One region of the Streptomyces sp. NPDC015345 genome, then DNA from elsewhere that is predicted to be linked to it. Evidence: riboswitches for the same ligand, from Rfam matches in the RefSeq annotation. Region 1 holds a riboswitch; each other region holds the start of a gene.
The links. A riboswitch is a leader RNA that binds a small molecule or an ion and turns the genes downstream of it on or off. The one in region 1 is predicted to bind cyclic di-AMP.
Positions count from the first base shown of each region.

Region 2: linked by a shared signal. The riboswitch ahead of ACF062_RS24445 (M23 family metallopeptidase) and the one ahead of ACF062_RS06960 (M23 family metallopeptidase) in region 1 are both predicted to bind cyclic di-AMP.
Region 3: linked by a shared signal. The riboswitch ahead of ACF062_RS19000 (C40 family peptidase) and the one ahead of ACF062_RS06960 (M23 family metallopeptidase) in region 1 are both predicted to bind cyclic di-AMP.
Region 4: linked by a shared signal. The riboswitch ahead of ACF062_RS35105 (transglycosylase family protein) and the one ahead of ACF062_RS06960 (M23 family metallopeptidase) in region 1 are both predicted to bind cyclic di-AMP.

Region 1 is NZ_JBIBTX010000002.1:124,098-131,390, forward strand. It holds gene ACF062_RS06945 (DNA topoisomerase (ATP-hydrolyzing) subunit A) at 1-779, opposite strand, end outside; gene ACF062_RS06950 (M16 family metallopeptidase) at 1,016-2,380, shown strand; gene ACF062_RS06955 (M16 family metallopeptidase) at 2,377-3,762, shown strand; cyclic di-AMP (ydaO/yuaA leader) riboswitch at 3,967-4,129, shown strand; gene ACF062_RS06960 (M23 family metallopeptidase) at 4,142-4,945, shown strand; gene ACF062_RS06965 (GntR family transcriptional regulator) at 5,138-5,824, shown strand; gene ACF062_RS06970 (HPr family phosphocarrier protein) at 5,997-6,278, opposite strand; gene ACF062_RS06975 (GNAT family N-acetyltransferase) at 6,416-7,293, shown strand, end outside.
Region 2 is NZ_JBIBTX010000005.1:698,706-705,998, reverse strand. It holds gene ACF062_RS24455 (PrsW family intramembrane metalloprotease) at 1-790, shown strand, start outside; gene ACF062_RS24450 (aldo/keto reductase) at 787-1,731, opposite strand; gene ACF062_RS24445 (M23 family metallopeptidase) at 1,807-2,883, opposite strand; cyclic di-AMP (ydaO/yuaA leader) riboswitch at 2,895-3,042, opposite strand; gene ACF062_RS24440 (PP2C family protein-serine/threonine phosphatase) at 3,274-4,434, opposite strand; tRNA gene ACF062_RS24435 (tRNA-Met) at 4,690-4,763, opposite strand; gene ACF062_RS24430 (glycosyltransferase family 2 protein) at 4,878-5,792, shown strand; gene ACF062_RS24425 (alpha/beta fold hydrolase) at 5,836-6,777, shown strand; gene ACF062_RS24420 (MerR family transcriptional regulator) at 6,851-7,293, shown strand, end outside.
Region 3 is NZ_JBIBTX010000004.1:400,200-407,492, reverse strand. It holds gene ACF062_RS19020 (helix-turn-helix domain-containing protein) at 1-164, opposite strand, end outside; gene ACF062_RS19015 (RidA family protein) at 266-667, shown strand; gene ACF062_RS19010 (ATP-dependent Clp protease proteolytic subunit) at 751-1,386, shown strand; gene ACF062_RS19005 (hypothetical protein) at 1,394-1,702, shown strand; cyclic di-AMP (ydaO/yuaA leader) riboswitch at 2,075-2,251, shown strand; gene ACF062_RS19000 (C40 family peptidase) at 2,255-2,728, shown strand; gene ACF062_RS18995 (ATP-binding protein) at 2,818-3,258, opposite strand; gene ACF062_RS18990 (helix-turn-helix domain-containing protein) at 3,533-4,399, shown strand; gene ACF062_RS18985 (DUF397 domain-containing protein) at 4,409-4,642, shown strand; gene ACF062_RS18980 (8-amino-7-oxononanoate synthase) at 4,649-5,821, opposite strand; gene bioB (biotin synthase BioB) at 5,942-7,102, shown strand; gene ACF062_RS18970 (adenosylmethionine--8-amino-7-oxononanoate transaminase) at 7,095-7,293, shown strand, end outside.
Region 4 is NZ_JBIBTX010000011.1:137,251-144,543, reverse strand. It holds gene ACF062_RS35130 (hypothetical protein) at 1-11, shown strand, start outside; gene ACF062_RS35125 (exopolyphosphatase) at 128-1,111, opposite strand; gene ACF062_RS35120 (DUF501 domain-containing protein) at 1,108-1,641, opposite strand; gene ACF062_RS35115 (septum formation initiator family protein) at 1,685-2,206, opposite strand; gene eno (phosphopyruvate hydratase) at 2,337-3,626, opposite strand; gene ACF062_RS35105 (transglycosylase family protein) at 3,923-4,642, opposite strand; cyclic di-AMP (ydaO/yuaA leader) riboswitch at 4,647-4,833, opposite strand; gene ACF062_RS35100 (transglycosylase family protein) at 5,028-6,131, opposite strand; gene ACF062_RS35095 (cytochrome P450) at 6,249-7,293, opposite strand, start outside.

The DNA of each region.
Region 1 (7,293 bases):
ACGGCGACCGTCGCGCGGATCTTGAAGGAGCCGCGGCCCGATTCGTACGCGTCCTTGATGCCGGTCAGGCCGACGATCTTGCCGCCCGTGGGCAGGTCGGGGCCCGGCACGTACTTCATCAGCGTCTCGAGGTCGGCCCCCGGGTGCTTGATCAGGTGGCGCGCGGCGGCGATGACCTCGCCGAGGTTGTGCGGCGGCATGTTCGTCGCCATGCCGACCGCGATGCCCGACGCGCCGTTGACCAGGAGGTTCGGGTAGGCCGCCGGGAGGGCGGACGGCTCCATCTCCTGGCCGTCGTAGTTCGGCTCGAAGTCGACGGTGTTCTCGTCGATCGATTCCGTCATGAGGGAGGTGGCGTCGGCCATCTTGCACTCGGTGTACCGCATGGCGGCCGGCGGGTCGTCGTTGCCGAGCGAGCCGAAGTTGCCGTGGCCGTCCACGAGCGGGAGGCGCATCGAGAAGGGCTGGGCCATGCGCACCAGCGCGTCGTAGATCGACGCGTCGCCGTGGGGGTGCAACTTACCCATGACCTCACCGACGACACGGGCGCACTTCACATAGCCGCGGTCGGGGCGCAGGCCCATCTCGTTCATCTGATAGACGATCCTGCGGTGCACCGGCTTCATGCCGTCGCGGGCGTCCGGCAGGGCCCGGGAGTAGATGACCGAATACGCGTACTCGAGGAAGGAGCCCTGCATCTCGTCGACGACGTCGATGTCGAGGATCTTCTCCTCGAACGAGTCGTCGGGCGGCGGGGTCTTCGTGCTGCGGCGGGCCATCGCTGCTGCGGCTCCTTCACCAACAAGTGCGGGATCTGACGCCGACCATTGTGGACTGTCCCACTGACAACGCCGACCACGCCCCGTGCCGACGGCGGCGTCACCCCCGCGACTACGCCGAGGGCGGACCGGGAACTTCGTCAGGTGTCCGCACGCTTGCATACAGTGGCAGGACTGGCAGCAATTGTTCTGAACCCAGCGATGATCACGACGATCCAGCGATCGAAGGGACGTACATGCCCATGGGTCACACGGCCACAGCCGAGGCCGGCTCCGGCGGCCTGACAGCGACCGAGCACCGGCTGGCCAACGGCCTGCGCGTGGTGCTCTCCGAGGACCACCTGACCCCGGTCGCCGCGGTCTGCCTCTGGTACGACGTCGGCTCCCGCCACGAGGTCAAGGGGCGGACCGGCCTGGCCCACCTCTTCGAGCACCTGATGTTCCAGGGCTCGAAGCAGGTGCACGGCAACGGCCACTTCGAACTGGTCCAGGGGGCGGGCGGCTCCCTCAACGGCACGACCAGCTTCGAGCGCACCAACTACTTCGAGACGATGCCCGCCCATCAGTTGGAGCTGGCCCTGTGGCTGGAGGCCGACCGGATGGGCTCGCTGCTCTCCGCGCTCGACGAGGAGTCCATGGAGAACCAGCGCGACGTCGTCAAGAACGAACGCCGCCAGCGCTACGACAACGTCCCGTACGGCACGGCCTTCGAGAAGCTGACCGCCCTCTCCTATCCGGAGGGGCACCCCTACCACCACACGCCGATCGGCTCCATGGCCGACCTGGACGCGGCCACCCTGGAAGACGCCCGCGCGTTCTTCCGCACGTACTACGCGCCCAACAACGCCGTCCTGTCGGTCGTCGGCGACATCGACCCCGAGCAGACGCTCGCCTGGGTCGAGAAGTACTTCGGGTCGATCCCCTCGCACGACGGCAAGCAGCCGCCGCGTGACGGCTCCCTCCCGGAGCGCATCGGCAAAGAGCTGCGCGAGGTCATCGAGGAGGATGTGCCGGCCCGCGCCCTCATGGCCGCCTACCGCCTCCCGGAGGACGGCACGCGCGCGTGCGACGCGGCCGACCTCGCCCTCACCGTCCTCGGCAGCGGCGACTCCTCCCGGCTCTACAACCGGCTCGTGCGCCGCGACCGCACCGCCGTCGCCGCCGGATTCGGCCTGCTGCGCCTCGCCGGTGCCCCCTCGCTCGGCTGGCTGGACGTGAAGACGTCCGGCGACGTCGAGGTCCCGGTCATCGAGGCCGCCGTCGACGAGGAGTTGGCCCGCTTCGCCGCGGAGGGCCCCACCCCGGAGGAGATGGAGCGCGCCCAGGCCCAGCTGGAGCGGGAGTGGCTCGACCGTCTCGGCACGGTCGCGGGCCGCGCGGACGAACTGTGCCGGTACGCGGTCCTGTTCGGCGACCCGCAGCTCGCTCTCACCGCGGTGCAGCGCGTGCTCGACGTCACCGCCGAGGAGGTCCAGGAGGTCGCCAAGGCCCGCCTGCGCCCGGACAACCGCGCGGTGCTCGTCTACGAACCGGTGTCCACCGAGGACGAGGCCGCCGAGGCCGCCGCCGAGACCGCAGAGGAAGAGGAGGCGGCGAAGTGACCGAGGCCGCGACGATGCAGTTCCACCCCCAGCCCCAGGCCGGCACGGCCAAGCCGTGGGCCTTCCCCGCCCCAGAGCGCGGCGCGCTGCCCAACGGCCTCACGGTGCTGCGCTGTGACCGCCCCGGCCAGCAGGTCGTCGCCGTGGAGGTCCACCTGGAGGCGCCCCTGGACGCCGAGCCGAAGGGCCTCGACGGCGTCGCCACGATCATGGCGAGGGCCTTCAACGAAGGCACCGACAAGCACTCGGCGGAGGAGTTCGCCGCCGAGCTCGACCGGTGCGGCGCCACCATGGACGCGCACGCCGACCACCCCGGCGTCCGCGTCTCCCTCGAAGTCCCGGTCTCCCGCCTCCCCAAGGCGCTCGGCCTGCTCTCCGACGCCCTGAGGGCCCCGGCCTTCGCGGACAGCGAGATCGAGCGCCTCGTACGCAACCGCCTGGACGAGATCCCGCATGAGGCGGCCAATCCGGCACGCCGCGCGGCCAAGGAGCTCTCCAGGCAGCTGTTCCCGGCGAGTTCGCGCATGTCGCGGCCCCGCCAGGGCACCGAGGAGACGGTCAAGGCCATCGACGCGGCCGCGGTGCGCGCCTTCTACGAGGCGCACGTCCGTCCCGCCACGTCCACCCTGGTGGTCGTCGGCGACCTCGCGGGCACCGACCTGGACGCCGTCCTCGCGGACACCGTCGGCACCTGGAAGGGCGGCACCGCCGAGCCCCGCCCGATGCCCGCGATCACCGCGGACGACACGGGCCGTGTCGTCATCGTGGACCGCCCCGGAGCCGTCCAGACGCAGCTTCTGATCGGCCGCATCGGCCCGGACCGGCACGACCGGATCTGGCCGGCCCAGGTCCTCGGCACGTACTGCCTGGGCGGAACCCTCACCTCCCGCCTGGACCGCGTCCTGCGCGAGGAGAAGGGCTACACCTACGGCGTACGGGCGTTCAGCCAGGTCCTGCGCTCCGCACCGGACGGCACGGGCGCCGCGATGCTCGCCATCAGCGGCTCCGTCGACACCGCCTCCACGGGGCCCGCGCTGGAGGACCTCTGGACGGTCCTGCGCACCCTCGCAGCCGAGGGCCTGACCGACGCCGAGCGCGACGTGGCGGTGCAGAACCTGGTGGGCGTGGCCCCGCTCAAGTACGAGATGGCCGCCTCCGTGGCCGCCACGCTCGCCGACCAGGTCGAGCAGAACCTCCCGGACGACTTCCAGGCGCGGCTCTACCGGCAGTTGGCCGCGACCGGCACCGTGGAGGCCACCGCGGCCGTCGTGAGCGCCTTCCCGGAGGACCACCTGGTGACGATCCTCGTCGGGGACGCCGCGGAGATCGAGGAGCCCGTCAGGGCGCTCGGCATCGGCGAGGTGAGTGTGGTCGCCGGCTGAGCGGCAGTCAGGACATATCGGGACCCCGGCGACCGTTTCGGTGGCCGGGGTCGCGTACTCCCCATATGTCCGAATTCATAGGGTGGTTGCCTGTTCGGTGTGTGGCGTGCGCTACAAAAGAGGCGTTCTGTTTGTCGATTGAAAGACGGCCCGTTTAGCGTCGGTCCGACTGTTCGTCACGCAGTACGTCGCATCCGCGGCACCGGACAGTCATCGCCGAGTCCCCGTACGGCGCGAGCCAGGGGAGCCGGGGACCCACATGTCCCCTGGGGTGAATCGGGCACCTTGCCGTCAGGTGAGGGACTCGTAGGAGACCTTCCTGCTCCGAACCCGTCAGCTAACCCGGTAGGCGAGAAGGAAGGAAAGGATCAGCCGCTTCATGGCGTTCACCCGTGCCACCGGGAAGCACCGTCGTCCCAGCCGCCTCACCCGCACCACCGCGAACGTCGCGGGCGTCGCAGCGATCACCACCACGGGTGTCATCGGAGGCCTGGCCGCTCCGGCGCTCGCCGCCGCCGACGACGCCGCCTTCGAACACACCGGGCTCACCCAGGCGATCTCCGTGGGCGACTCGCTCGCCGACAGCATCGACGCGCAGGCCGCCGCCCAGCGGCAGGCCGCCGACGACGCCGCGGCCGCCAAGAAGGCCGAAGAGGCCGCCAAGAAGAAGGCCGCCGAGGAGAAGCGCAAGGCCGAGGCCGAGGCCAAGGCGAAGGCCAAGAAGGAGCGCGAGGCGAAGGAGCGCGCCGCCCGCGAGGCCGAGCGCAAGCGCCTGAACACCTACGTCTCCCCGATCTCCGGCTCGTACGTCTCCACGGGTTACCAGACCGGCGGCGCCATGTGGTCCTCCGGCAGCCACACCGGCGTCGACTTCCACGCCGCGTCCGGCACGCCGGTCCACGCGGTGGGCGCCGGCACCGTCGTCGAGGCGGGCTGGGGCGGTGCCTACGGCAACAACGTGGTCATCAAGATGAACGACGGCACGTACACCCAGTACGGCCACATGTCGTCCCTCGGCGTCACCGTCGGCCAGACGGTCACCCCGGGCCAGCAGATAGGCCTCTCGGGCTCCACCGGCAACTCCAGTGGCCCGCACCTCCACTTCGAGGCCCGCACCGGCCCGGACTACGGCTCGGACATCGACCCCGTGGCGTACCTCCGCTCGCACGGCGTCAACGTCTGACCCGTCCCGGCACCTCACCGAAGGCCCCGGCTCTCCCGAGCCGGGGCCTTCGCCGTTTCCCACCCGCCTCGCCTGGCCAAAAGATATCCATGGAATCCGGCCCGCCATCGGAAATTCAGCGGCTCTGCAATAGAGTTCCGGAACGAGCGTCGGTCGACCGCGTTTCGCGGGGATTAAGGCGGAGGTCCGGTTATGCGCATTCCCGCACACTCGGTATGCACGGCCATCCGGGACGACATTGTGGCCGGGGTCTACGAAAGGGGCGGGCGGCTCACCGAGGAGCTTCTCGCGCGCCGCTACGGGGTCTCCCGCGTCCCCGTACGCGAAGCCCTGCGCACCCTGGAGGCCGAGGGCTTCGTCGTCACGCGCAGGCACGCCGGCGCCTGTGTCGCCGAGCCCACGGAGCAGGAGGCCGCCGACCTCCTGGAGCTGCGCACGGTGCTCGAGCCGCTCGCCGCGGCCCGCGCCGCACAGCGCCGCACCGACGCGCACCTCAAGGTCCTGCGCGGACTCGTGCGGCTGGGCCAGGAGCGCGTGCGGAAGGGTCAGGGGGAGGATCTGCGCTCGCTGGGCGGCTGGTTCCACGAGACGCTCGCCCAGGCCTCCGGCAGCCCCGGCCTCATCACGCTGCTCACCCAGCTGCGGCACAAGCTCGCCTGGATGTACGTCGTCGGGGCCCCGGCCGCGCCCGCGGTGTCCTGGTCCGAGCACGCGGCGATCGTCGACGCGGTGGCCCGCGGGGACGCGGAACGGGCCAGGATGCTCACCGCCGGCCACGCGGAGCGGGCGACGGCCGCGCACCGGTTGCGCCCCTCGCCGACGGCGGGCCGTGTGAGGGAAGTGCAACACCCCGTAAACACGGTGAGTCTCAGGAATTAACGCGGGTGCCGTATACAAAGTGAGGCGCGAGAGGAGTGCCGGTCAATGCAATTCCGGCCGTTCCTTTATTTCCGTGCATAAACTGCCGCCACATAAACTGGCACCAGGTGAGACATAAGGCAAAGGGCCCACCCCGTGTTCGGGGTGGGCCCTTTGAAAGGTGCTGCGTGGGTCAGACCGTCTCCGGAAGCTCCTCGAGACCGTCCGCGACCAGCTTCGCCAGACGGTCCAGGGCGGCGTCCGCGCCCTCGGCGTCGGAGGCGAGCACGATCTCCTCGCCACCCTGGGCGCCCAGGCCGAGCACCGCGAGCATCGAGGCGGCGTTGACCGGGTTGCCGTCGGCCTTGGCGATCGTCACGGGGACGCCGGCGGCCGTGGCCGCGCGGACGAAGATGGAGGCGGGTCGGGCGTGGAGGCCCTCGGCCCAGCCGACGTTGACGCGGCGCTCAGCCATGTGTTGCTGCCCTTCCAGGTGTTTCACACTTGTCTAGACCATTGTCGCATGTCGCGGTGGATGCTCTGGTGACGGGACGCCGGTCCTCCTCGACCGTACCCGGCCCAGGCGGCCCCGCGACCCGTACCCTGGGCCCCATGCAGACCCCGTCGGAGCAGCAGGATCGGCACGACTATCCCTCGCACTGGGAAGCCGACGTGGTGCTGCGCGACGGAGGCACCGCCCGGATCAGGCCCATCACGGCCGAGGACGCGGACCGCCTGGTCAGCTTCTACGAACAGGTCTCGGACGAGTCGAAGTACTACCGCTTCTTCGCGCCCTACCCGCGGCTGTCCGCCAAGGACGTGCGCCGCTTCACCCACCACGACCAGGTGGACCGCGTGGGACTCGCCGCCACGGTGGGCGGCGAGTTCATCGCCACCGTGCGCTACGACCGCATCGACGAGCGCGGCATGGCCGCCAGCGCCCCCGCCGACGAGGCCGAGGTCGCCTTCCTCGTACAGGACGCCCATCAGGGCCGCGGCGTGGCCTCCACGCTCCTCGAACACATCGCGGCGGTCGCCAGGGAGCGCGGCATCCGGCGCTTCGCGGCCGAGGTGCTGCCCGCCAACACCAAGATGATCAAGGTGTTCACGGACGCCGGGTACCAGCAGAAGCGCAGCTTCGAAGACGGCGTCGTACGCCTGGAGTTCGACCTGGAGCCCACCGACCGCTCGCTCGCCGTGCAGCGCGCCCGCGAACAGCGCGCCGAGGGACGGTCCGTGCAGCGCCTGCTGACGCCGGGCTCGGTCGCGGTGATCGGCGTCGGCCGCGCCCCCGGCGGCGTGGGCCGCAGCGTGCTGCGCAACCTCAAGGAGGCAGGCTTCACCGGGCGCCTCTCCGCGGTGAACAGCGCGTTCGACGAAGGCTCCGAAGTCGACGCGGTGCCCGCGTACCGCTCGGTCACGGCCATCGAGGAGCCCGTGGACCTCGCCGTGGTCGCCGTGCCCGCCGACCGGGTCTCCCAGGTCGTCGC
Region 2 (7,293 bases), on a different contig from region 1:
CGGCCTCGCCTCCGTGACGGCCGCGACGTTCTTCGTACGCGTGGTCATGTCGCCCTTCGCGCACCCGCTCTTCACCGTCCTGACCGGCATCGGCTTCGGCATCGCCGCCTTCTCGGCGGAGCGCATGCGCCTGCGCCGCGCGCTGCTGCCGCTCGGCGGACTGCTGCTCGCGATGGGCATGCACGCGCTGTGGAACGGCTCCGCGGTCTTCGGCCAGTACGGGTTCTTCGCCGTGTACGCGCTCTTCATGCTGCCGTCGTTCGGGCTGCTGACGTGGCTGGCGATCTGGACCCGGCAGCGCGAGCTGCGCATGATCCGCGCCGAACTGCCCGTGTACGCGGCGGCGGGCTGGCTCACCCCGCCCGAGCCGTACGCGCTCGGCTCGATGCGGGCCCGCGCGCTGGCCCGCGACTACGCCTCATACGCCTGGGGGAAGGCCGCGGGCCGGGCGGTCATGGAGTACGAGACGTACGCGACGTCACTGGCGTTCCTGCGCCACCGGGGCCGCCGCGGCCGGGCGGGCGCCGACTTCGTCGTACGCGAGCGGGAGTTGCTCGAGAAGCTCTGGGAGCGCCGCGAACCGGCCCGGCCCGCCCTGGCCTACGCGGCCCGCGCCACCGCCCCGGTCATGCTCCCGATGCCGTACGCGCCGTACGGCCACCCCCACGCCGCGTACCCGCACGCCCCGTGCGCCCCCTACGCCCCTGCCGCGTACGCCCCCGCTCCGTACGGGCAGCCGCAGCCCCGTCCGGCATACGGCCACCCGGCCCACAACCCCTACCGCACCTAGGCGGAGGCCGCCGTCAGCGCCGACAGCTCGGCGTCCGTCAGGGAGAGGTCCGCCACCGCGAGCAGCGCGGGCAGCTGCTCGACCGTGCGCGCGGAGGCGAGCGGCGCCGCCACGGTGGGCTGCGCCGCGAGCCAGGCGAGGGCCACGGTCGCGACCTCGGCGTCATGCGCCTCGGCGATCCCGTCGAGCGCGGCGAGGACCCGGTCGCCCCGCTCGCTGCCCACGTACTCCTCGACCCGGCCGCTGCGCGCGCTCTCGACGCGTGTGCCGGGGCGGTACTTGCCGGTGAGGAAGCCCGACGCGAGGGCGAAGTAGGGGACGGCGGCGAGGCCGGAGCGCGAGGCGAGCTCCTGGAGCCGGCCCTCGTAGGTGTCGCGGGAGACGAGGTTGTAGTGCGGCTGGAGCGCGACATAGCGCGCGAGGCCCTCGCGGTCGGAGAAGTCGAGGGATTCCTGGAGCCGCTCGGGGGAGATGTTGGAGGCGGCGATGGCGCGCACCTTGCCGGCCGTGACCAGCTCGTCCAGTGCCCCGATGATCTCCTCGACGGGGACCGAGGTGTCGTCGAAGTGGGTGTAGTACAGGTCGATGTAGTCGGTGCCGAGGCGGCGCAGCGAGGCGTCGGCGGCCCTCTTGATGGTGTCCGGGGCCAGCCCCTTGTACTCGGGGTGGGCGCCGGCCTTCGTGGCCAGGAGGATGTCGGAGCGGTTGCCGCGCTCGGCCAGCCACTCGCCGATGAGGGTCTCGGACTCGCCGCCCTCGTTCCCCTCCACCCAGCTCGAATAGGTGTCGGCGGTGTCGATGAAGTTGCCTCCCGCGGCGGTGTAGGCGTCGAGGACGGCGAAGGACGCCGTCCGGTCGGCGGTCCAGCCGAAGACGTTGCCGCCGAGGGCGAGCGGGAAGACCTCGAGGTCGGATGAGCCAAGCGTGCGAAGAGAAGTCATGCGTTCCTCAACGGAGCCGCCGGAAACAGAATTCCGGCGGCTCCCCCAAATGAACGTCAAGTCGTCCGCTTCGGGTCAGGGGTTGAGGCCCTTACTCTGGAGCCAGGCGAGGGGGTCGACGGTGGAGCCGCCCGCGGTGTGGACCTCCATGTGGAGGTGCGGTCCGGTGACGTTGCCGGTCGCGCCGACGCGCCCGATGACATCGCCGGTGCTGACCTTCTGTCCCGCGCTGACGTTCATCGAGGACTGGTGGCAGTACCAGACCTCGGTGCCGTCGCTCAGCTCCAGGACGGTGCGGTAGCCGTACGCGCCCGCCCAGCCGGCTTCCTTGACGGTGCCGGTGTGGACGGCCTTGAGCGGGGTACCCGTCGGTGCGGCGAAGTCGAGGCCGGTGTGGTGCCCGGAGGACCACATGGAGCCGGCGACACCGAAGTGCGACGTGATGGTGTACGAGGAGGTGGGCAGCGCGTAGCTCTTGGCGAGCTTGGCCCGGCGCTCGGCCAGGGCCTTGGCCTCGCGGGCCTCCTGCTCCTTCTTCTTCTTGGCGGCGGCCTTGGCGTCGGCCTTCCGCTCGGCCAGCCTCTGCTGGGCGGCGGCCTCCTCGGCGGCCTTCTTGACGGCGGCCTCCTCGGCCGCGGTCCGCACCGCGTCGTCCGCCTGGTCCTGCTGGTTCTCGGCCTGCTGCATGATGCGGGCGCGCAGTGCCTCGCCCGCGTCCGTGGCGCCCTGCTCGGCGTCGGTGGAGCTGACACCGGCGGCGCTGAGCGGAGCCGCGGCCGTGACGGCTTCGGAGCCCGCGGGGGCGGCGGAGTCGTCGGAGAGGAGGGAGCCCACGCCGGGCAGGGACTCGGCCTCGGGGAGCGAGTCGGCGACGGCGCCGAGGTCGGGCATCGAGATGGAGACGGGCGCCTTGCCGTCCTGCGCGGTGGCTATGCCGCCCGCGCCGACGGCGGCGATGACGCCGACGCCCAGCACGGTGGAGCTGCGGGCGAGCCCGCCGCCGCCCTTCTTGTGCACACGGTGCCTGCCGCGGACGGGACGGACGGACTCCTCGGTGGGATTCCATTCCTCCCAGGTCTCCTGGTCGTAACCACCGAAGTCGTCGTCATTCGGTACGTACGCGGCTTGGGGGGCAGGCCGGTTGGACGCCACTGGGGCGCACTCCTTTCCTTCCTTCTCGCCTACCGGGTTAGCTGACGGGTTCGGAGCAGGAAGGTCTCCTACGGACAACCGGCACGGATGCACAGCTGCCCGATTCACCCCAAGTTGGTGGTTCCCCGGCTCCCTTGCGGGATTAGGCGTGTGCGCACGGAGCCGCCTCTAGTGACGGCTGGGACGACCGCGCTGCGTTATCGAACGTTAATAGACAGCGGTGCCGTATTCCAAGCTGTTCCGATTGATCATTAACGCTCGCGGGCAGGACTTAACGGGACACGAGGGTTCGCACCGGGGCAAGTTGACCCTGTGTCACCCGAGAAAGTCACACACCGGAACTTCACATTCCCTTGACAGAACGTCAGTTGTGATGCGGAGGGCTGCACTTCAGTCACGGCCAGTGACATGGCTCTCCGCCGCGGCCTTGCCGTCCCCGGTGGCCGGCCGCCGCACCGCGAGCAGCGCCATGTCGTCCGTCGCCGCGCCCCCGGTGTGCCGCCGCACCTCCTGCGTGAGCGTGGCGAGCAGCGTGTGCGGGCCCTCCCGGCCGGGGAAGATCCGCCCGCCGAGCCGGGTCGCGGGGTCGTAGAAGGCCCCGGTCGCGTCGCGCGCCTCCGAGAGACCGTCCGTGTAGAAGAGCAGCATCGCCCCGGGCGGGAACTCCGACTCGTCCGCCCGGTCCGGCCACGCCCCTAGCTCCCCCATGCCGAGCGGCAGCGCGGGCTCGCTCGGGGAGAGCACGCACAGCCGGCCGTCGCCCCGCAGCAGCAGCGGCTCCGGATGCCCCCGGTTCACCAGCCGTACGCAGCCGTCGCCGACCCGGATCTCCGCGAGGACGGCGGTGGTGAACCCCTCGAAGGCGTCGAGCCCGTCGCGCCGGGTGCCCTCCCGCGCGAGGGCCCGCTCCAGGCGCTGCGCCACGGCCTCCAGGGTGGTCTCCTGCTCGGCGGCCTCACGGAAGGCGCCGATGACGACGGCGACGGCGGCCACCGCGCCCATGCCCTTGCCACGGACGTCGCCGACGATGAGCCGTACGCCGTGCGGGGTGTCCTGTACGGCGTACAGATCACCGCCGATGAACGCGTCGGCCTGCGCGGCCTCGTACCGCGCCGCGAGGTCGAGCCCGCCGATGCGGGGGTCGGGCTGTGGCAGCACGGCGCGCTGGGTGGCCTCGGCGATGGAGCGGGCGATGGCGAGCCGGTCGTTGCCACGGCGCACGACGCGGTTGATGAAGATCGCGAGGGCCGCGACGGTCGTCACGGTGAGCAGTTCGGTGACGGCCTCGACATGGCCGCCGACGGAGCTGCCGTAGTGCAGCACGGTGACCGCGACCGAGGCCGCGACGCCCGTCAGGACGGTGCCGAGCAGCGAGTAGAAGGGGGCGGCGATCAGCGGGGCCGCCGTGAAGAGCGGTGCGGCGGTGAACTCGGGCGGGGTCAGGGCGTCGTACACGACTCCGACGACGAGGAGCAGGACGGGCAGTATCCGTACGAGGGTCCGCTCGTGCGCGGTGGCTCCGCTGCCGCCGGTACCTCCACGCTGCCCCACCGCTTGTCTCCCGCCGATCCCGCGCCCATCGCCGCGCTGCACCCAGGCTTCCTGGAGAGGGGTCCTGGTGCGAGCTGGTGTGGGCCGTACGGGTGACGGGAGGCGGGGAAGAAGGGCATACCGCCCTGGAAGAGAGCCTGAAAACCCGAGAACCCGAGAACCCGAAACCCCGAAACCCGAAAAACCGGGACCCCCGAAAACACCGAAGGCCCGGATCCAGTGAGTGATCACTGGATCCGGGCCTTCGGCCTTCAGTAGCGGGGACAGGATTTGAACCTGCGACCTCTGGGTTATGAGCCCAGCGAGCTACCGAGCTGCTCCACCCCGCGTCGGTAAACACAACAGTACGCCATCCGAGGGGGTGAGGCGAACCAATACCCTCCGGGGGCCCCGGCCGCGTGGCGTTAGCATCGGCACTTCGCCGATCACTGGGGTTCACCGCCATGCCGCTGCCGCGTATCGGAGTCGTCATCGTGACCATGGGCACGCGCCCGCGGGAGCTGGACGCCCTGCTCGCCTCGGTGGAGAAACAGGACGTCCCGGCGGCGCGGGTGGTGCTGGTGGGCAACGCGACGCCACTCACCGGCATCGCGACCGGCTCGGCACGCCTGACCAAGATCCCGCTCAAGGAGAACCTCGGCTGCCCCGGCGGCCGCAACGTCGGCATCGAGGCGCTGCGCGACTCGGGCGAGGTCGAGGGTGATGGCGATGGCGATGGCGAGGTGGATGTAGTCGTCGAACTGGACGACGACGGCCTGCTCATCGCCGACGACGTGTTCCGCAAGGTCCGGCAGCTGTTCGCGGAGGACCCGCGGCTGGGGATCATCGGCTTCAGGGTCGCCGACGAACACGGGCACACGGAGCGCCGCTGGGTGCCCCGGCTGCACGCCGACGACCCGATGCGCCGCGGTCCGGTGACCGCCTTCCTCGGTGGCGGCCACGCCCTCTCGATGCCCATGCTCCGGGAGATCGGCTTGTGGCCCGCCGAGTTCTTCTTCGGGCACGAGGAGTCCGACCTGGCGTGGCGCGCGCTCGACGCGGGGTGGCGGATCCGCTACGAACCGGAGCTCGTCCTCCAGCATCCGAAGACGTCCCCCGCCCGGCACGCGGTCTACTACCGGTTCACCGCCCGCAACCGCGTCTGGCTGGCCCGCCGCCGGCTGCCGGTGCCGTTGATCCCCGTCTATCTCGGCGTGTGGATCGTCCTCACCATGGCGCGGACGCGGTCCCTTGCGGGCCTGAGGGCGTGGTGGGGCGGTTTCATCGAGGGGGTGCGGACGCCGTGCGGTCCCCGGGGGCCGATGTCGTGGCGCACCGTATGGCGGATGACCCGGCTGGGCCGCCCGCCGATCCTCTGAGGGGCTTGACCCTGACGCTGCGTCAACGTTGCAGCCTCGTCGCATGACGAACAACAGCACTTCCACGGCCCGGCCGGCTCCACCGGTCGGCGGGTTCCAGGAGATCGACGGCCGCCGCCTCTTCGTGCACCGGTCGGGCAGCGGCGGGCCGGCCGTCGTGTTCCTGCCGGGCGCCAGCGCGGTCGGCCTGGACTATTTCGGTGTGCAGCAAGGGGTCGCGCGGTTCACCACCGCCGTGGTGTACGACCGCGGCGGCACGGGCTACAGCGACCCCCTCCCGCTGCCGCGCACCGCCGCCGAGGTCGCCACGGAGCTGCGCGAGCTGCTGCGCGTCCAGGGCATCGCCGGCCCGTACGTACTCGCGGCGCACTCCCTGGGCGGTGCCTACGCGCACCGTTTCGCACAACTGTTCCCCGAGGACGTGGCGGGCCTGGTCTGGCTGGACGCCTTCCACCGTGAATGGGACGACTTCATGCCCCCCGCGGCGAGCCTGGCCGCGGCCGAGCGGATGGCACCCGACGTGGCGCAGCTCGAACGGATGCGCCCTGCCCTGCGCGAGATGCGCGCCGAGCTGCTCGCGAACCACCCGGAGCACCTGCGGCAGCCGCTGCTCGAAGCCAAGGAGAGCGACGCGTGGCTCCGCTCCGGTGTCGCCGAGCGGGGCGGCCTTGCCGAACTCGCCGCCGAGCTGAAGGCCGGGCCGGACATACCCGACGTCCCGGTGGTCGCCCTCACCGTGGTGGGCGACGACCCCGCCCAGCAGGCGCCGGTGCCGGAGCGGACGGCGCGGGAGATGCGCGAGGCCAGGACGAGAATGGACGCCGCCCTGGTGGGCGCGGTCTCGCGCGGGGAACAGCGCGTCCTCGCCGACACCTTCCACCACCGGCTCTGCTTCGACCGTCCCGACGCCGTGATCCAGGCGGTCCGCGACGTCATCGACCGGGCGGCCCCGGCCCGGTACCAGCCGTGCCCCCCGCGCGCCTAAACTCCCGGCACGGATGATCACGACACGACACGTTGCGTCGCGTCACGCCACGCCCACAGCCCGGAGGTGAACGGTGCTTACGATCAGCCAACTCGCGGCGGCAGCCGGCGTGACCGTACGCACCGTTCGCCACTACCACCACTTCGGCCTGCTGCCCGAGCCTGAGCGCGATGCCTCCGGCTACCGCCGCTACGCCGCGCAGGCGGCGGTGGATCTCATCCGGATCAGGACCCTCGCCGATGCCGGTGTCCCGCTGGCCCGTATCGACGCGCTGCTGCACGCGCGGCCGGCCGAATTCGCCTCGGCCCTGACTGACATCGACGCCGAGCTGGGGCGCAAGATCGAGCAGCTCAGCGAGTACCGCCGCCGGATCGCCGAACTGGACAGCGGTGAACGGCTCGTCCTGCCCCCCGAGGTGGTCGCCATCCTGGACCGGATGCGCGGCCTCGGGGTCAGCGAGCGCAGGGTACGGCTGGAGCGCGACTCGTGGATCCTGACGCAGGCGCTGGACCCGTC
Region 3 (7,293 bases), on a different contig from region 1:
CCGTCCCGCAGCGCGCTGAAGCGCAGGGTCTCGTCACCGAGCGTCTCGATGATCAGGAGCGCCCACTTGTTGGCGACGTCCGAGAAGATCTCCCGGGCCAGCGAGTCCGCGCGCCGCAGGTCCGCGTCCTCGGGCAGGCCTTGGAGCAGTTGTTTGGTCACCATCAGGTTCCCCAGTCACCGAAAAGTGCGTTCTTCCAGGTCAGGAGCCACTCTCCTACAGTTCCCGAGTAACCACAAGAGAGCACCTCGGGAGGGCGAACACCGTGACAAGCCTCGACGTCTTCAACCACGACATTCCGGCCGAGAGCGACTTCGGATACGCACAGGCGATCAGGTCCGGCGAACTGATCCACGTCTCCGGACAGCTCGCGTTCGACGAGACGGGCACCTTCGTGCACGCGGGCGATTTCGGCGCCCAGCTCCAGCAGACCTACACCAACCTGGACAGGGTCCTCGACCACTACGGCGCCACCCGTAACCAGGTGGTCTCACAGAACTTGTACGTGGTGAACCTACGGCAGAACGCCGCGGCGACGGCGGAGGGCAACCTGGCGTACTTCGGCGACCACCGCCCCACCGCCACGGTCCTCGGCGTCACCGAACTGACCCTTCCCGGTCAGGTCGTCGAGATCAGCTTCGTCGTCGACAGAAGGCTGCCTTGCTGAGCGCCCCCCAAAGAAACGTACGTCCTGTACATTTTTTACGGAGAGCTGGACCCTCCGTCGCCCCCTAGCAAGAGAGGCCTGCCATGCGCCGTCCGTCAGCCCGTCATGTCCTGCCCGAGTTCACCGAGCGCACCAGTTCGGGGGCGCGGACCATGGATCCGTACTCGCGACTTCTGGAAGAGCGGATCGTCTTTCTCGGCACCCCCGTCGACGACACGTCGGCGAACGACGTGATGGCGCAGTTCACGCACCTCGAGTACGCGGCGCCCGACCGCGACATCTCGCTGTACATCAACTCCCCCGGCGGCTCGTTCAGCGCGATGACCGCCATCTACGACACGATGCGGTTCGTCAGCTGTGACGTGGAGACGGTCTGCCTCGGGCAGGCCGCCTCGGCCGCCGCCGTCCTGCTGGCGGCCGGCACACCCGGCAAGCGGCACGCGCTGCCGGGGGCGCGGATACTGATCCACCAGCCCTCCTTCTCCGAGCCGATCCAGGGGCAGGCCAGTGATCTGGCGATCCAGGCCGACGAGATCCTGCGGACCCGGCGGCTCCTCGAAGAACTCCTCGCGCGGCACACGGGACAGAGCCCGGAGCGGATCGCCGCGGACATCGAGCGGGACAAGATCCTCGACGCCCCGGCCGCCGTGGAGTACGGGCTCGTGGACCGGATCGTCCAGAGCCGCAAGACCTCGCTCGGCGCGCGCGGGACGAGGTGACCCGCGGATGCTGCCGCCCGAGCTGCCGCCGCTGCCCGCGCTGACCCGCGCCGAGGCCGAGTTGATCGACCGTTACCTCGAAGTCGTCGATCTGGTCGGCCGGATCAACCCCGCCCGCGCCGAGCACACCTACGGCGGACTGCGTGCCGCCCAGGCCCTGGTCGGCCGGGCGACGGCCCTGCGGGACGCACTGGCCCTCATGCACCGGCGCGGCGAGAGCGAGGTGCACGCCGCCACGCTCGCCCAGGCCCTGCGCGTCCTCGACGGCGAGCGGCGGACCGGACGGGTGGGCGTGCCGCCATCGGCAAGCCAGTGAGCCGGTGAGTCCCTCAGCGGCCGCTGAAGGACGCGCTCCGCTCACCGGAACGTCTGGATCCGCTGTGCGAGCGACCAGATGGGCTACCTCAGTTGGCGTAGCAGGGGCTCCTTAATCACGCGTTCGAGAGTTGCACCGGATACGTACGGCGAAGGCGGAATGAGACGTTCCGGTGCTGGTCGAGCCATCGTCAGACGGGCCATTGGGAGTCGAATTCGGCAGCGTCCACCCGAACAGGTCAGTCGTGAGGAGCCTCACAAAACGTCGTTTCGACTCGGTTTTCGAGTGGTTTTCGGGTCAAGATCCCTTCCGACGACAAGACCCCGCCACAGCGGCGGGGCGATCCGGGCGGACGCCGAGTCCTGCCGCCGCCCGGTTGACCGGTCGACATCGGTGCACCGGCAGGAGTGGAGGACCCGAGCAAGGCGGGCCCGTCCGGGAAGTCCGGACGACGCCCTTGGGGTGAAGCCGCAGAGCATGACGCGGCCGGGCATCTTCGCCTGCCCGAACCCGACAGGTCATCCTTCACAGGCGGCTGACGAAGGGTTACGCATGACCGCGCTGAATCACGTTCCGTCGCTGCTCGGCAGGACCGGGGCCGTCTCGGCCCTCACCCTCGCCGTTGTGGGCGGCACCGTCGTGGCCCCCGGGCTCACATCGGAAGCCGAGGCAGCCACCCACGGAACGAAAGCGCTCAAGATCGCGGCGTCCAAGAAGGGCTCTCCCTACAGCTACGGAGCGGTTGGGCCCAACCGCTTCGACTGCTCGGGCCTGACGCTGTACTCGTTCAAGCGCACGGGCAAGAAGCTGCCGCGCACCGCCGCCGCGCAGTACAACAAGACGCGGCACATCTCGAAGTCCCAGCGGACCCGAGGCGACCTGGTGTTCTTCCACTCGGGCCGGAACGTCTACCACGTCGGGATCTACGCGGGTAACGGCCGCATCTGGCACGCACCGAAGAGGGGGACCGTGGTACGCCTGGACAAGATCTGGACCAAGAGCGTCTGGTACGGCCGGGTCCGCTGACCCGCCCGTCACGCCCGGCCGGACGCGGGGGTCCGTGGACCCGCACGCCGCGTCCGGCCGGAGCCGGGCCGCGCGGCGGGTGCGCGGCGTCAGCGGTGCCCCTGCTGGACCGGCGCTGTCCAGGGCAGTGCGATCCATACAGTTTTGCCGCCCTCCGCCGTGGGGCTGACGGATAGCTTGCCGCCGCATTCGGCGGTCAGCCAGCGGATGATGACCATGCCGCGGCCGTTGTCCTGCTGGACGGCGGCCGGCAGCCGCCTCGGATAGCGCGGGTGACTGTCGGTGACGCCGATCCGCAGCTGCTCGTCCCGGTCGAGCTCGACGTCCACCGTGAAGGTGGGCGACTGCCCTCTGGTGTGCTGCACGGCGTTGGTGGCGAGTTCGGAGACGATGAGTCTGATCGTGTCCGCCACCTCGGCCTCGCCCGGCAGGCCCCATTCCGTGAGTACGTTCGCCACGTACGCGCGGGCGGCCGAGACCGAGGCGGGATCGCTCGGCAGAGTGACGGATGCTTCCTGGTGATCTGCCATGGCGACGCTGTCCCTTTCCCACCGGGGTCGGTCTCCGACTCGGAGCGGATGACTCGAGGACGGCCCCGGACTGGTGCTTCGCGCCAGCGTCCCATTCCTTCGCCGGTCACGGGTGGCGATCCACCGAGATGTGCATATATCTGTCGCTCGAAGCGGTGAACTCTGCCAGGACCGACCGTATTTGGGCGCGGGGACGCCACTTCCTCTACTGTCGCCTCTGTCCCCCCGCTCTGCCGCCGGGATGCCCGACGGCTCGGTCCGGAAGGAGACGGACATGCAGTACGGCCCCGCGGTGCGCCGCCGCCGGCTCGGCGCCGAACTGCGCGCGCTGCGCGGCCTCGCGGGACTCACCAGCAGCCAGGCCGCCGCGAAGGTCGGCTGGCACCAGTCGAAGGTGAGCCGGATCGAGACGGGCCGCAGCGGTGTGAAGGCCACGGATGTGCGCCTCCTGCTCGACGCGTACGAGGTGAAGGATGCCCACCTCAGCGAGTTGCTCGTGGCCCTGGCGGGCGCCGACGACACCGGTGCCTCGGGGCGTCACCACTGGTGGAAGGCGTACCGCGACCTGCTGCCCGCCGCCTATCGCGACTTCATCAGCCTGGAGTCGCAGGCGAGTTGGGTACGCACCCTGGAGACCTCGGTGGTTCCGGGGCTGCTCCAGACCCCCGATTACGCGCGCGCCGTCACGCGGGCCGCGCTCGGCGGGCTGCCCGACGAGCAGGTGGACGCGCTGGTGGAGGTGCGTCTGGCCCGTCAGGACGTGCTGCGCGCGGAGCCTCCGGTGCGGCTGAGCGTGGTCCTGGACGAGGCGGTTTTGCGCCGTTCCGTGGGCGGACCGCAGGTCTTCGCACATCAGCTCGCACGGTTACAGGAGGTGGCGCAGTTGCCACAGGTGCGACTTCAGGTGCTGCCGTTCTCCTCCGGAGAGCATGTGGGCCTCATCGGGCCTTTCGTTATTTTCTCATTTCCGAACATTGCTGATCTGGATGTGGTTGTTCTCGACCACTTGACGAGTAGCCTCTATCTCGAACGGAAAGAAGACCTCCAGGCATACGTGGAGGCCTTCAACTCCCTTCAGGAACAGGCGCTTTCACCCGAGGACTCAGAGGATTTCATCGCCGGGCTAAGCGACGGCGCGTAAGGAGGCACCATGACCGCACTGCCTCGGTACGTACCTTCAAGCACCACCCTTCAGGGTGCGCGGTGGCAGCGCAGCAGCCGCAGCAACGGAATGAACAACTGTGTCGAGACGGCCACGCTCGACACGCTCCACTCCGGCACGGCGGCCCGCCTGCTGGCCGTGCGCGACTCGAAGAACACCGCGGGGCCCGCCCTGCTCTTCTCCCCCGGCCCCTGGGAGACGTTCGTCGACAGCCTCCGCTGACGGCGGTCAGCGGGGTGCGGTGCGGCTGATCACTCGTACGGCATCGGCGATCTGTTCGTCGGTGAGATCCGCGCGGGCGGTCAGCCGCAGCCTCGAAATACCGTCCGGTACCGACGGCGGGCGGAAGCAGCCGACCGCCAGACCCGCCGCCCGGCACTCGGCGGCCCAGCGCACAGCCGATTCCGGTGCCGGGGCGCGCACGGAGACGACGGCGGCGTCGGGACGTACCGCCGACAGGCCCTCGGCCGTGAGGCGCCGGTGCAGTTCGGCGGCGACCTGGCGGGCCCTTGCGGCCCGTTCGGGCTCGCGGCGCAGCAGCCGCAGGGCCGCGAGCGCGGCGCCCGCCGCGGCGGGCGCGAGCCCCGTGTCGAAGATGAAGGTACGCGCCGCGTTCACCAGGTGGTCGATGACCTTGGCGGGTCCGAGCACGGCGCCGCCCTGGCTGCCGAAGGACTTCGAGAGGGTGAGTGTGACCACCGTGTCGGCGGCCCCCGCGAGGCCCGCGGCGTGCGGTGCGCCCCGGCCGCCGTCACCGAGGACGCCGAGGCCGTGCGCGTCGTCGACGATCAGACCCGCACCGAACTCCCGGCATACGTCCGCCAGTTCGACGAGCGGCGCGGCGTCGCCGTCCACCGAGAACACCGAGTCGGACACCATGACGGCGGGGCCGTCGTGGGCGTCCAGCGTCTTGCGCACCGCCTCGGGGTCGCTGTGCGGCACCACCTGGGTGGCGGCGCGCGCGAGCCGGCAGCCGTCGATCAGCGACGCGTGGTTGCCCGCGTCGGAGACGATCAGCGAGCCGTGCGGGGCGAGCGCGGTGACCGCCGCGAGGTTCGCCGCGTAGCCGGAGGAGAAGACGAGCGCCGCCTCGAAGCCGCAGAAATCGGCGAGCTCCCGCTCCAGTTCGGCGTGGAGTTCCGTGGAGCCGGTGACGAGCCGGGAGCCGGTGGCGCCGCCGCCCCACCGCCGGGCCGCCGCGGCGGCGCCCTCGGTGACCTCCGGGTGCCGGGTCAGCCCCAGGTAGTCGTTGCTCGCCAGGTCGAGGAGGCCGCCCGCGTCGGCGGCGCGCGGGCGCAGGGTGCGGACGAGGCCGGCGTCGGCGCGCAGCCCGGCCTGCTCGTCGAGCCAGTCGAACGGCGCGCGCGTCGCACCCGTCACGGGGTGGCTGTTTGTAGACATTGCACAGACCCTAGCCGTCCTGCCACCTGGCCAGTATGTGGCAATACCCACACCTCAAACCGCTTCTGTTGTGCGAACTCTCCTTGGCCGGGGAGACTGCCGTGCGTAAGGATCAGCGCCATGGATCTCCTGAACACGCTGGTGGACAAGGGGCTTCGGCGCGAGCTGCCGAGCCGTGAAGAGGCGCTGGCCGTGCTGGCCACGTCCGACGACGATCTCCTGGACGTAGTGGCCGCCGCCGGGAAGGTGCGGCGGCAGTGGTTCGGGCGGCGGGTGAAACTCAACTATCTGGTCAACCTCAAGTCGGGGCTGTGCCCGGAGGACTGCTCGTACTGCTCTCAGCGGCTCGGCTCGAAGGCCGAGATCCTCAAGTACACGTGGCTGAAGCCCGACGAGGCCTCGCAGGCCGCTGCGGCCGGTGTCGCGGGCGGCGCCAAGCGGGTCTGCCTGGTGGCCAGCGGCCGCGGGCCGACCGACCGTGACGTGGACCGGGTGGCGCAGACCATCGCGGCGGTCAAGGAGCAGAACGAGGGCGTCGAGGTGTGCGCCTGCCTCGGGCTGCTCTCGGACGGCCAGGCGGAGCGGCTGCGGGGCGCGGGCGCGGACGCGTACAACCACAACCTCAACACCTCCGAGGCGACGTACGCCGACATCACCAAGACGCACACCTACGCCGACCGCGTGGACACGGTGCGGAAGGCACACGCGGCGGGGCTCTCCGCCTGTTCGGGGCTGATCGCGGGCATGGGTGAGAGCGACGAGGACCTGGTCGACGTGGTCTTCTCGCTGCGCGAGCTGGACCCGGACTCGGTGCCGGTGAACTTCCTGATCCCCTTCGAGGGCACCCCGCTGGCCAAGGAGTGGAACCTCACCCCGCAGCGCTGCCTGCGGATCCTCGCGATGGTCCGCTTCGTCTGCCCCGACGTCGAGGTGCGCATCGCGGGCGGTCGCGAGGTCCATCTGCGTTCGATGCAGCCGCTCGCCCTGAACCTCGCCAACTCGATCTTCCTCGGCGACTACCTCACCAGTGAGGGACAGGCGGGCAAGGCGGACCTGGAGATGATCGCGGACGCCGGCTTCGAGGTCGAGGGCACGGACCAGGTGACGCTGCCGGAGCACCGGGTGGACGCGGAGTCCGCCGCGGGCTGCGGGTCGCACGAGGGAGGCGGCTGCGGCCCCTGCGGGGCGGACGAGCCCCCGGCGGAACCCAACGAGGCACGGACGGACCTGGTGGCGGTACGCCGCCGGGGCGCGGGAACGGACCTCGCCCCCAATGCCTGAGCTTCCCCTGGGTGACCTCCTCGAACTGGATCGTCGCCATGTGTGGCACCCCTACGGCCCGATGCCGGGGCGCCAGGAGCCGCTGGTCGTCGAGTCGGCGACCGGGGTGCGGCTGCGTCTGGCGGGCGGCTCGACCGAGCTGATCGACGGCATGTCGTCGTGGTGGTCGGCCATCCACGGCTACAACCATC
Region 4 (7,293 bases), on a different contig from region 1:
GCGCGGCCTAGTGGGCGGACCCCACCGCCCACGGCGGGGCGGCCGACGCACATCGTCCGCCCGGAGACACGGCGCGCCCCCAGCCTCGTCAGAGACCGGGGGCGCGCCGATGCCGCGGGTACGGGGCTCAGGCCCGGCCGGGAGCGCCCCGCCGCTGCTCCTCGACCTCTTCCGCCACCTTGTAGGCGATGCCGTCGAGGATGTCGTGTTCGCTCACGACGACCTCCTCGGCGCCGGTCCTGTCCATGATCGCGAGCAGTACGAGGGCGCCCGACGCGATGACGTCGACGCGGCCCGCGTGCATCGCCGGGATCGCCGCGCGCTCGGCGTGCGTGGCCGTCATCAGGCGCTCCGTGATGGCGGCCACCCGCTCGTACGGGAGCCGGGTGTGGTGGATCGCGCGGCCGTCGTAGGTGTCGAGGCCGAGCTCGATCGCGGCGAGGGTGGTGACCGAGCCCGCGAGACCGACGAGGGTGCGCGCGTCCTTGAGCGGCACCGCGCGCTCGGCGAGGTCCAGGGCCGCCTCGATGTCCGCGCGGACGGCGGCGAACTGCTCGCGGGTCGGCGGGTCCGCGACGACGCCGTCGTGCACGAGGTGGCGCTCGGTCATGCGGACGCAGCCGACGTCCACCGAGTGGGCGGCGAGGACCTCGTCCGTGCCGACCACGAACTCCGTGGAGCCGCCGCCGATGTCCACGACCAGATATGGCTTGGCCAGGTCGTCGCGGCCCGCCAGCTCCTTGGTCGCGCCGGTGAAGGAGAACTCCGCCTCCTGCGCGCCGGTGATCACCTCCGGCTCCACGCCCAGGATGTCCAGGATTCCCTGGACGAACACGTCGCGGTTCTCCGCGTCACGGGAGGCGGAGGTGGCGACGAAGCGGACGCGCTCGGCGCCGTGCGCCTTGATGGCCTCGGCGTACTCGCGGCAGGCCGCGAAGGTGCGCTCAAGGGCCTCGGGGGCGAGGCGGCCGGTCCTGTCCACGCCCTGGCCGAGGCGGACGATCGTCATCCGCCGGTCCAGGTCGACGAGCGCGCCCGTGGCCGGGTCGGCGTCCGCCACCAGGAGACGGATCGAGTTCGTGCCGCAGTCGACGGCGGCGACGCGGGTCACCCGTCCCCCTCGGGCGCGCACGGCGTGACGCAGGGCCCCTTGGCCCACCACTCGGGCAGCATCGCGATGGCCTCGTCGCCGAGCGGGTTCACGCCGGGCCCGGCGGCCAGGGAGTGGCCGACCAGGACGTGCAGGCACTTCACGCGGTCCGGCATGCCGCCCGCGCTCGGGAAGCCCTCCAGGACCTCGATGGCGTCGCGGCGCGCGATGTAGTCCTCGTGGGCCGCGCGGTAGGCGGCGGCCAGCTCGGGGTCGTTCGTGAGCCGCTCCGACATCTCCTTCATGACGCCGTTGGCCTCAAGGGTGCCGATCGCGGACGCGGCCCTCGGGCACGTCAGGTAGTACGTGGTCGGGAACGGCGTCCCGTCCGGGAGGCGCGGCGCCGTCTCGACGACGTCCGGCTGACCGCAGGGGCAGCGGTGCGCGATGGCCCGCAGGCCGCGCGGCGGGCGGCCGAGCTGCTGCTTGAAGGCCTCGACGTCGGCGTCGGTCGGCTCGGTGCGCTCAGTGGTCGGCGGGGGCGTGTCCATGCCTGTCTTTCCATCAGTGGGTCAGTCGTCGGAACGGTCGGTCTCACGGGGCCCTGTCGGCCCCGTCAGCCCTGTCGGCCTTGTCGGCCTTGTCGGCCCTGTCAGCTTTGTCGACGCGTTCCCAGACGTTCGAGTACCAGGGGCGTGCGACCGCCCCCTGGTCCGCGCGCCGGCTCCTGGCCGCCGCGGGGTCGATCACCGTGAACCCGGTCTCGCCCGGCAGCACATAGTGCAGGCGGTCGCGGATCTGCTGCTGCGCGTACGCGTCGTCCTGCCAGCGGGCTTTCTCGTCGCGCAGCTTCTCGACGTCGGCCCGGTGCTCGGCCTGCTGCCGGCGCAGGTCGTCGATCTCGGCGCGCTGCGAGACGTACTGCCTTATCGGGTACGCGAGGGCGACGACCAGGGAGCAGAGCACGAGCGCGAGGAGCGCCGCGCGGCCGGTGAGCCGGGAGCGGCGCGCCTGGCGCTTGGTCTGGGAGCGGTAGACCCGCTCCGCGGTCTGCTCGCCGAGCAGCCGCAGGCGGGTAGCGGTGGAGAACCGGTCCTTGGTCCCGGCCTTGGCCATGGTTCGGTCTCCCCAGAGCTTGCGCCTGCACGTACGTACGTCCCCGCACACGGTACGGGACCGGCTGCGGGGACGTACGCAACTACGTGGCTACGCGAGCTTCGGACAGCTCGGCCTTGCTGTGCTCGGGTCAGGCGGAGCGGAAGCGCGGGAAGGCGCTGCGGCCGGCGTAGACCGCGGCGTCGTCGAGGATCTCCTCGATGCGCAGGAGCTGGTTGTACTTGGCGACGCGCTCGGAGCGGGCCGGGGCGCCGGTCTTGATCTGGCCGCAGTTGGTGGCGACGGCGAGGTCGGCGATGGTGACGTCCTCGGTCTCACCGGAGCGGTGCGACATCATGCACTTGAAGCCGTTGCGCTGGGCCATCTCGACGGCGTCCAGGGTCTCGGTCAGCGAACCGATCTGGTTGACCTTGACGAGCAGGGCGTTGGCGGAGTTCTCCTCGATGCCGCGGGCCAGGCGCTCGGGGTTGGTGACGAACAGGTCGTCACCCACCAGCTGCACCTTGTCGCCGAGCTTCTCGGTGATGGCGTTCCAGCCGGCCCAGTCGTCCTCGAACAGCGGGTCCTCGATGGAGACGAGCGGGTACGAGGCGACGAGCTCCTCGTAGTACTCGGTCATCTCGGCGGCCGTGCGGGACTTGCCCTCGAACTGGTAGGTGCCGTCCTTGTAGAACTCGGACGCGGCGACGTCGAGCGCGAGCGCGATCTGCTCGCCGGGGACGTAGCCGGCCTCCTTGATGGCCTCCAGGATGAGGTCCAGGGCGGCGCGGTTGGAGTCGAGGTTCGGGGCGAAGCCGCCCTCGTCGCCGAGGCCGGTGGCCAGGCCCTTGCTCTTCAGGACCTTCTTCAGCGTGTGGTAGACCTCGGTGCCCCAGCGCAGCGCCTCGGAGAACGACTCGGCGCCGATCGGCGCGATCATGAACTCCTGGATGTCGACGTTGGAGTCGGCGTGCGACCCGCCGTTGAGGATGTTCATCATCGGCACGGGCAGCAGGTGCGCGTTCGGGCCGCCGAGGTAGCGGAACAGCGGCAGGTCGCTGGCCTCGGAGGCGGCGTGCGCGACGGCGAGCGAGACGCCGAGGATGGCGTTGGCGCCGAGGGAGCCCTTGTTGTCGGTGGCGTCCAGGTCGAACATCGCCTGGTCGATCAGGCGCTGCTCGGTGGCGTCGTAGCCGACGAGCTCCGGGCCGATCTGCTCGATGACGGCGAGGACGGCCTTCTCGACACCCTTGCCCTGGTAACGGTTGGGGTCACCGTCACGGAGTTCGATGGCCTCGAAGGCACCGGTGGAGGCACCGGACGGGACGGCGGCACGACCGGTGCTGCCGTCGTCGAGGCCGACCTCGACCTCGACCGTGGGGTTGCCTCGGGAGTCCAGGATTTCCCGGGCTACGACGACGTCGATGGACGGCACGAGCATCTCCTTCTGGGATGTGACGCGTTTACGCGGGCCGATTCGGCCCGCGTCTCCTGAGCCTAACCGGCTCCGGGCCTCAGGCCAGCCGACCGCCCGTCCCGTGGGACGGGGGAAGGCTCAAATGGCCGGGAAACGGGATGGAAGCCCGCGTTTCTACTGGCCGGTAGCTCGCTAGGAGCGAACAGCGGACATGGCCCCGCCCCGGTGCGTACGGGGGATACGCGCACCGGGGCGGGGAGCCCGTGGGGACGGGGTGGGACGGCCGTGCGTCCGCCGAGGCACGGCCGCGACCGGATCCGTCAGCTGAGGTGCAGCTGCTGGCCGGGGTAGATGAAGTCGGCGTTGTCGATGATGTCGCCGTTCAGCTTGTAGACCTTCTGCCAGCCGCCCTTGACGTCGTGCGCCTCGGCGATCTTGGACAGCGTGTCGCCGGTCTTGACCTTGTACTCGCCGTCGCCCTTCTCGACCTTCTTGCCGGTCGGGGTCTCGACGGTCTTCTTGGACTCGGTCTGCGGCGCGGGCTGCGGCTTCGGGGCCTGCTGCGGGGCGGCCTGCTGCTGCGGGGCGGCCTGCTGCTGCGTCTTCTGCGGCTGCGGCTTGGCCTGCTGCTGCGGGGCCTGCTGCTGCGCGCCGCCGCCGTTGTACGCGGCGCCCGAGAGGCCGACGCCGCAGTGCGGCCAGGCACCCTTGCCCTGGCCGGCGAGGACCTTCTCGGCGATCTCGATCTGCTGGGCCTTGGAGGCCTTGTCAGCGGTCGGGGCGTACTTCGTACCGCCGTACGCGGCCCAGGTGGAGGGCGAGAACTGGAGGCCGCCCTGGTAGCCGTTGCCGGTGTTGATCGACCAGTTGCCGCCGGACTCGCACTGCGCGACGGCGTCCCACTCCTGGCCGGTGGCGGCGGAGGCCGAACCGGCGGCCATCAGCGGGGCGGCCACGGCGGCACCGGTGACACCGGCGAGCGTGACGACACGAGTGGCCTTGGACGGACGGCGGTGCTTGCCCTTGCTGGAAAACAGCATGAGTTGATCCCCTCACCGACGCCTGCGAGGTGAGCTGTCGGGTTCGGGCCAGTGAAGTTGCCCGGCCGCACCACGTGAGTGCGACTTCACCCCTAGCCGGTCCCGTACGTCCCGCTCCTCCTCGGAGCTCGACGTGCGGACCCGGCGGCTTACCTTGGGTCCCCCGCTCCTGCCTACGGCGCTCGAAGCGACGATTGTTCCCGTCCGGCCGTTGGCAGGATTCGGCGTACCGACCGGCGGGGCCCACCAGTGGCGGGCGTTGACGACGGTAGTCACGCGATCCACGGAATTTCAAAGGCGATCAGGGCTTCTGAGACCCATCTCTCACTTACGCCAATACCGACATTCGGCGCGAAGTGCCCCGTGGACGGTTCGTCAACTACCCCTACTTTTCGCCCAAATCGAGGCTCTGACCGGGGAGAATGAGGTCCGGGTCGGCCCCGACGGTCTTCTTGTTCTCGGTGTACAGCTCGTGCCAGCCGCCCTTGACGTCCAAGTCGTCCGCGATGGCCGACAGGTTGTCACCGGAGCGGACCGTGTACGTCCCGTCGGCGGCCTTCTCGGTGCGCTCGCCGCCGCGCGAGGCGTGCCGGCCCGGACGGTCGCCGCCGCTGCCGCTCTCGCTGCCGGAGGCGGGGCTCTCGTCCGCGCGGTCGCCACGGTGGCGGCCGGAGGTGGAGTCGTCGGAGGGGGCGGCCGGGTCCTTCGACCCGGGGGTGCCGGCCGAAGGGGCTTCGTCGCGCCCGGACTTGCCGTCCGTCGGGCCCTTGTCGCCGTTGCCGCTGTTGCCGCTGTTGCCCTGCTTGTCGCCCTTTTCGTGATTCTTGTCTCGGGAGGCGTCGCCCGAACCGGGCGTGTCGCCGGCCTCGTCGGCGGAGCCGGGGCCTTCTGACGCGTCGTCGGAGGCCTTGTCCGACGACTTGTCGGCGGCCTTGCCCTTGGAGTCCTTGGAGTCCCCCGAGCCGTCGGAGCCCTCGGAGTCCTTGGAGCCCTTGGAGCCCTTCGACTTCTCCGACCCCGTCGAACCGGTCGAGTCGCTCGCGTCGTTCCTGTCCGACGAGTCGGTGGGCTCCGGGGGGATCGGATCGCCCGGGTCCACGTCGGCCGCCGCGCCGCCGTCGGTGAGTCCGGCGATCGGGGCGCAGCTCGGCCAGGCCTCGGGGCCCTGCCCGTCGAGGATTCTCTCGGCCACGGCGATCTGCTGGGACTTGGAGGCCTGGTCGGCGCTCGGCGCGTAGTCGAGGCCGCCGTGCTTCTCCCACATGTCCTCGGAGAGCTGGAGCCCTCCGTAGTAACCGTTCCCGGGGTTGGCGCTCCACGCGCCGCCGCTCTCGCACTCGGCGAGCTTGTCCCACGTCACCGTCTCGGCGGCGCTCGCGCTGGTGGCTCCGAGCAGCGGGATGGCGATGGCGGATCCGGTGACTCCTGCCGCGACGATGAGGGCCGGGGCCTGGCGGGGGCGTCGGTGACGACCATTGCCGGAGAGCATGCGGTTGCCTTTCAGGAGACTGTTACGGCGACTTGGGCACCGGGTGCCCGAGTCGACGTGAACGTAGCCGCACTCGAACGCTTGTCACAAGTCGATGCAGCGGAGATCACGTCAACATCACAGTTGTGATGGGCCGTCAGAAACCGGTCGTTCCGGTGCCGTTTTCTGTGCGTCTGTGAACTTCACCGGCAGCGTGCGCAGTCCCCGCATGATCAGTCCGCCACGCCACCGCAAATCGGCCGGGTCGGCGGCGAGTTGCAGATCGGGCAGGCGCCTGAGCAGCGTCGCGAGCGCGGTCTGGCCCTCCAGGCGGGCAAGCGGGGCGCCGAGGCAGTAGTGGATTCCGTGGCCGTACCCGAGGTGCTGGTTGTCGCGGCGCGCGAGGTCGAGGGTGTCGGGCCGGTCGAACCGCTCGGGGTCGCGGTCGGCGGCGGCGAGCACCACGAGGACGGGGTCTCCGGCCGCGATCTCCTGCCCGCCGAGGGTCAGCGCCTCGGTGGCGAACCGCCAGGTGGCCAGCTCCACGGGTCCGTCGAAGCGGAGCAGTTCCTCGACGCCGGTCTCCAGCAGGCCGGTGTCGCCCTCCGCCAGGGCCTTCTGGAGCCGTGCGCGCTGCTCGGGGTGGGTGAGGAGGGCGTACATGCCGTTGCCGATGAGGTTGACGGTGGTCTCGAACCCGGCGAACAGGAGGATGAAGGCCATGGCGGCGGCCTCGTTCTCCGTGAGGTGCTCGCCGTGGTCGGAGGCGCGGATGAGGCCGGAGATGAGGTCGTCGCCGGGGTCGAGGCGTTTGCGGTGGATCAGCTCGGCGAGGTAGCCGCGCATCTTCTTCACGGAGCGCGCGACGCCGCCGCGTGGGCCTCCGCCGTGCCGGATCATCATGCCCGCCCAGTCGCGGAAGTCGTCCTGGTCCTCGCGGGGGACGCCGAGCAGGTCGCAGATGGCGTAGATGGGGAGCGGGAAGGCGAACTCGTGGATGAGGTCGGCCTCGCCCTTCGCCACGAAGGCGTCGATCAGGTGATCGGTCAGCTCCCGCACGCGCGGTGCGAACTCGGCGACGCGGCGCGGGGTGAACGCCTTCGAGACGAGGCGCCGCAGGCGGGTGTGGTCCGGCGGGTCGATGTTGAGCAGATGCGTCATCAGCTCGGCCTTGCGCTCGCCG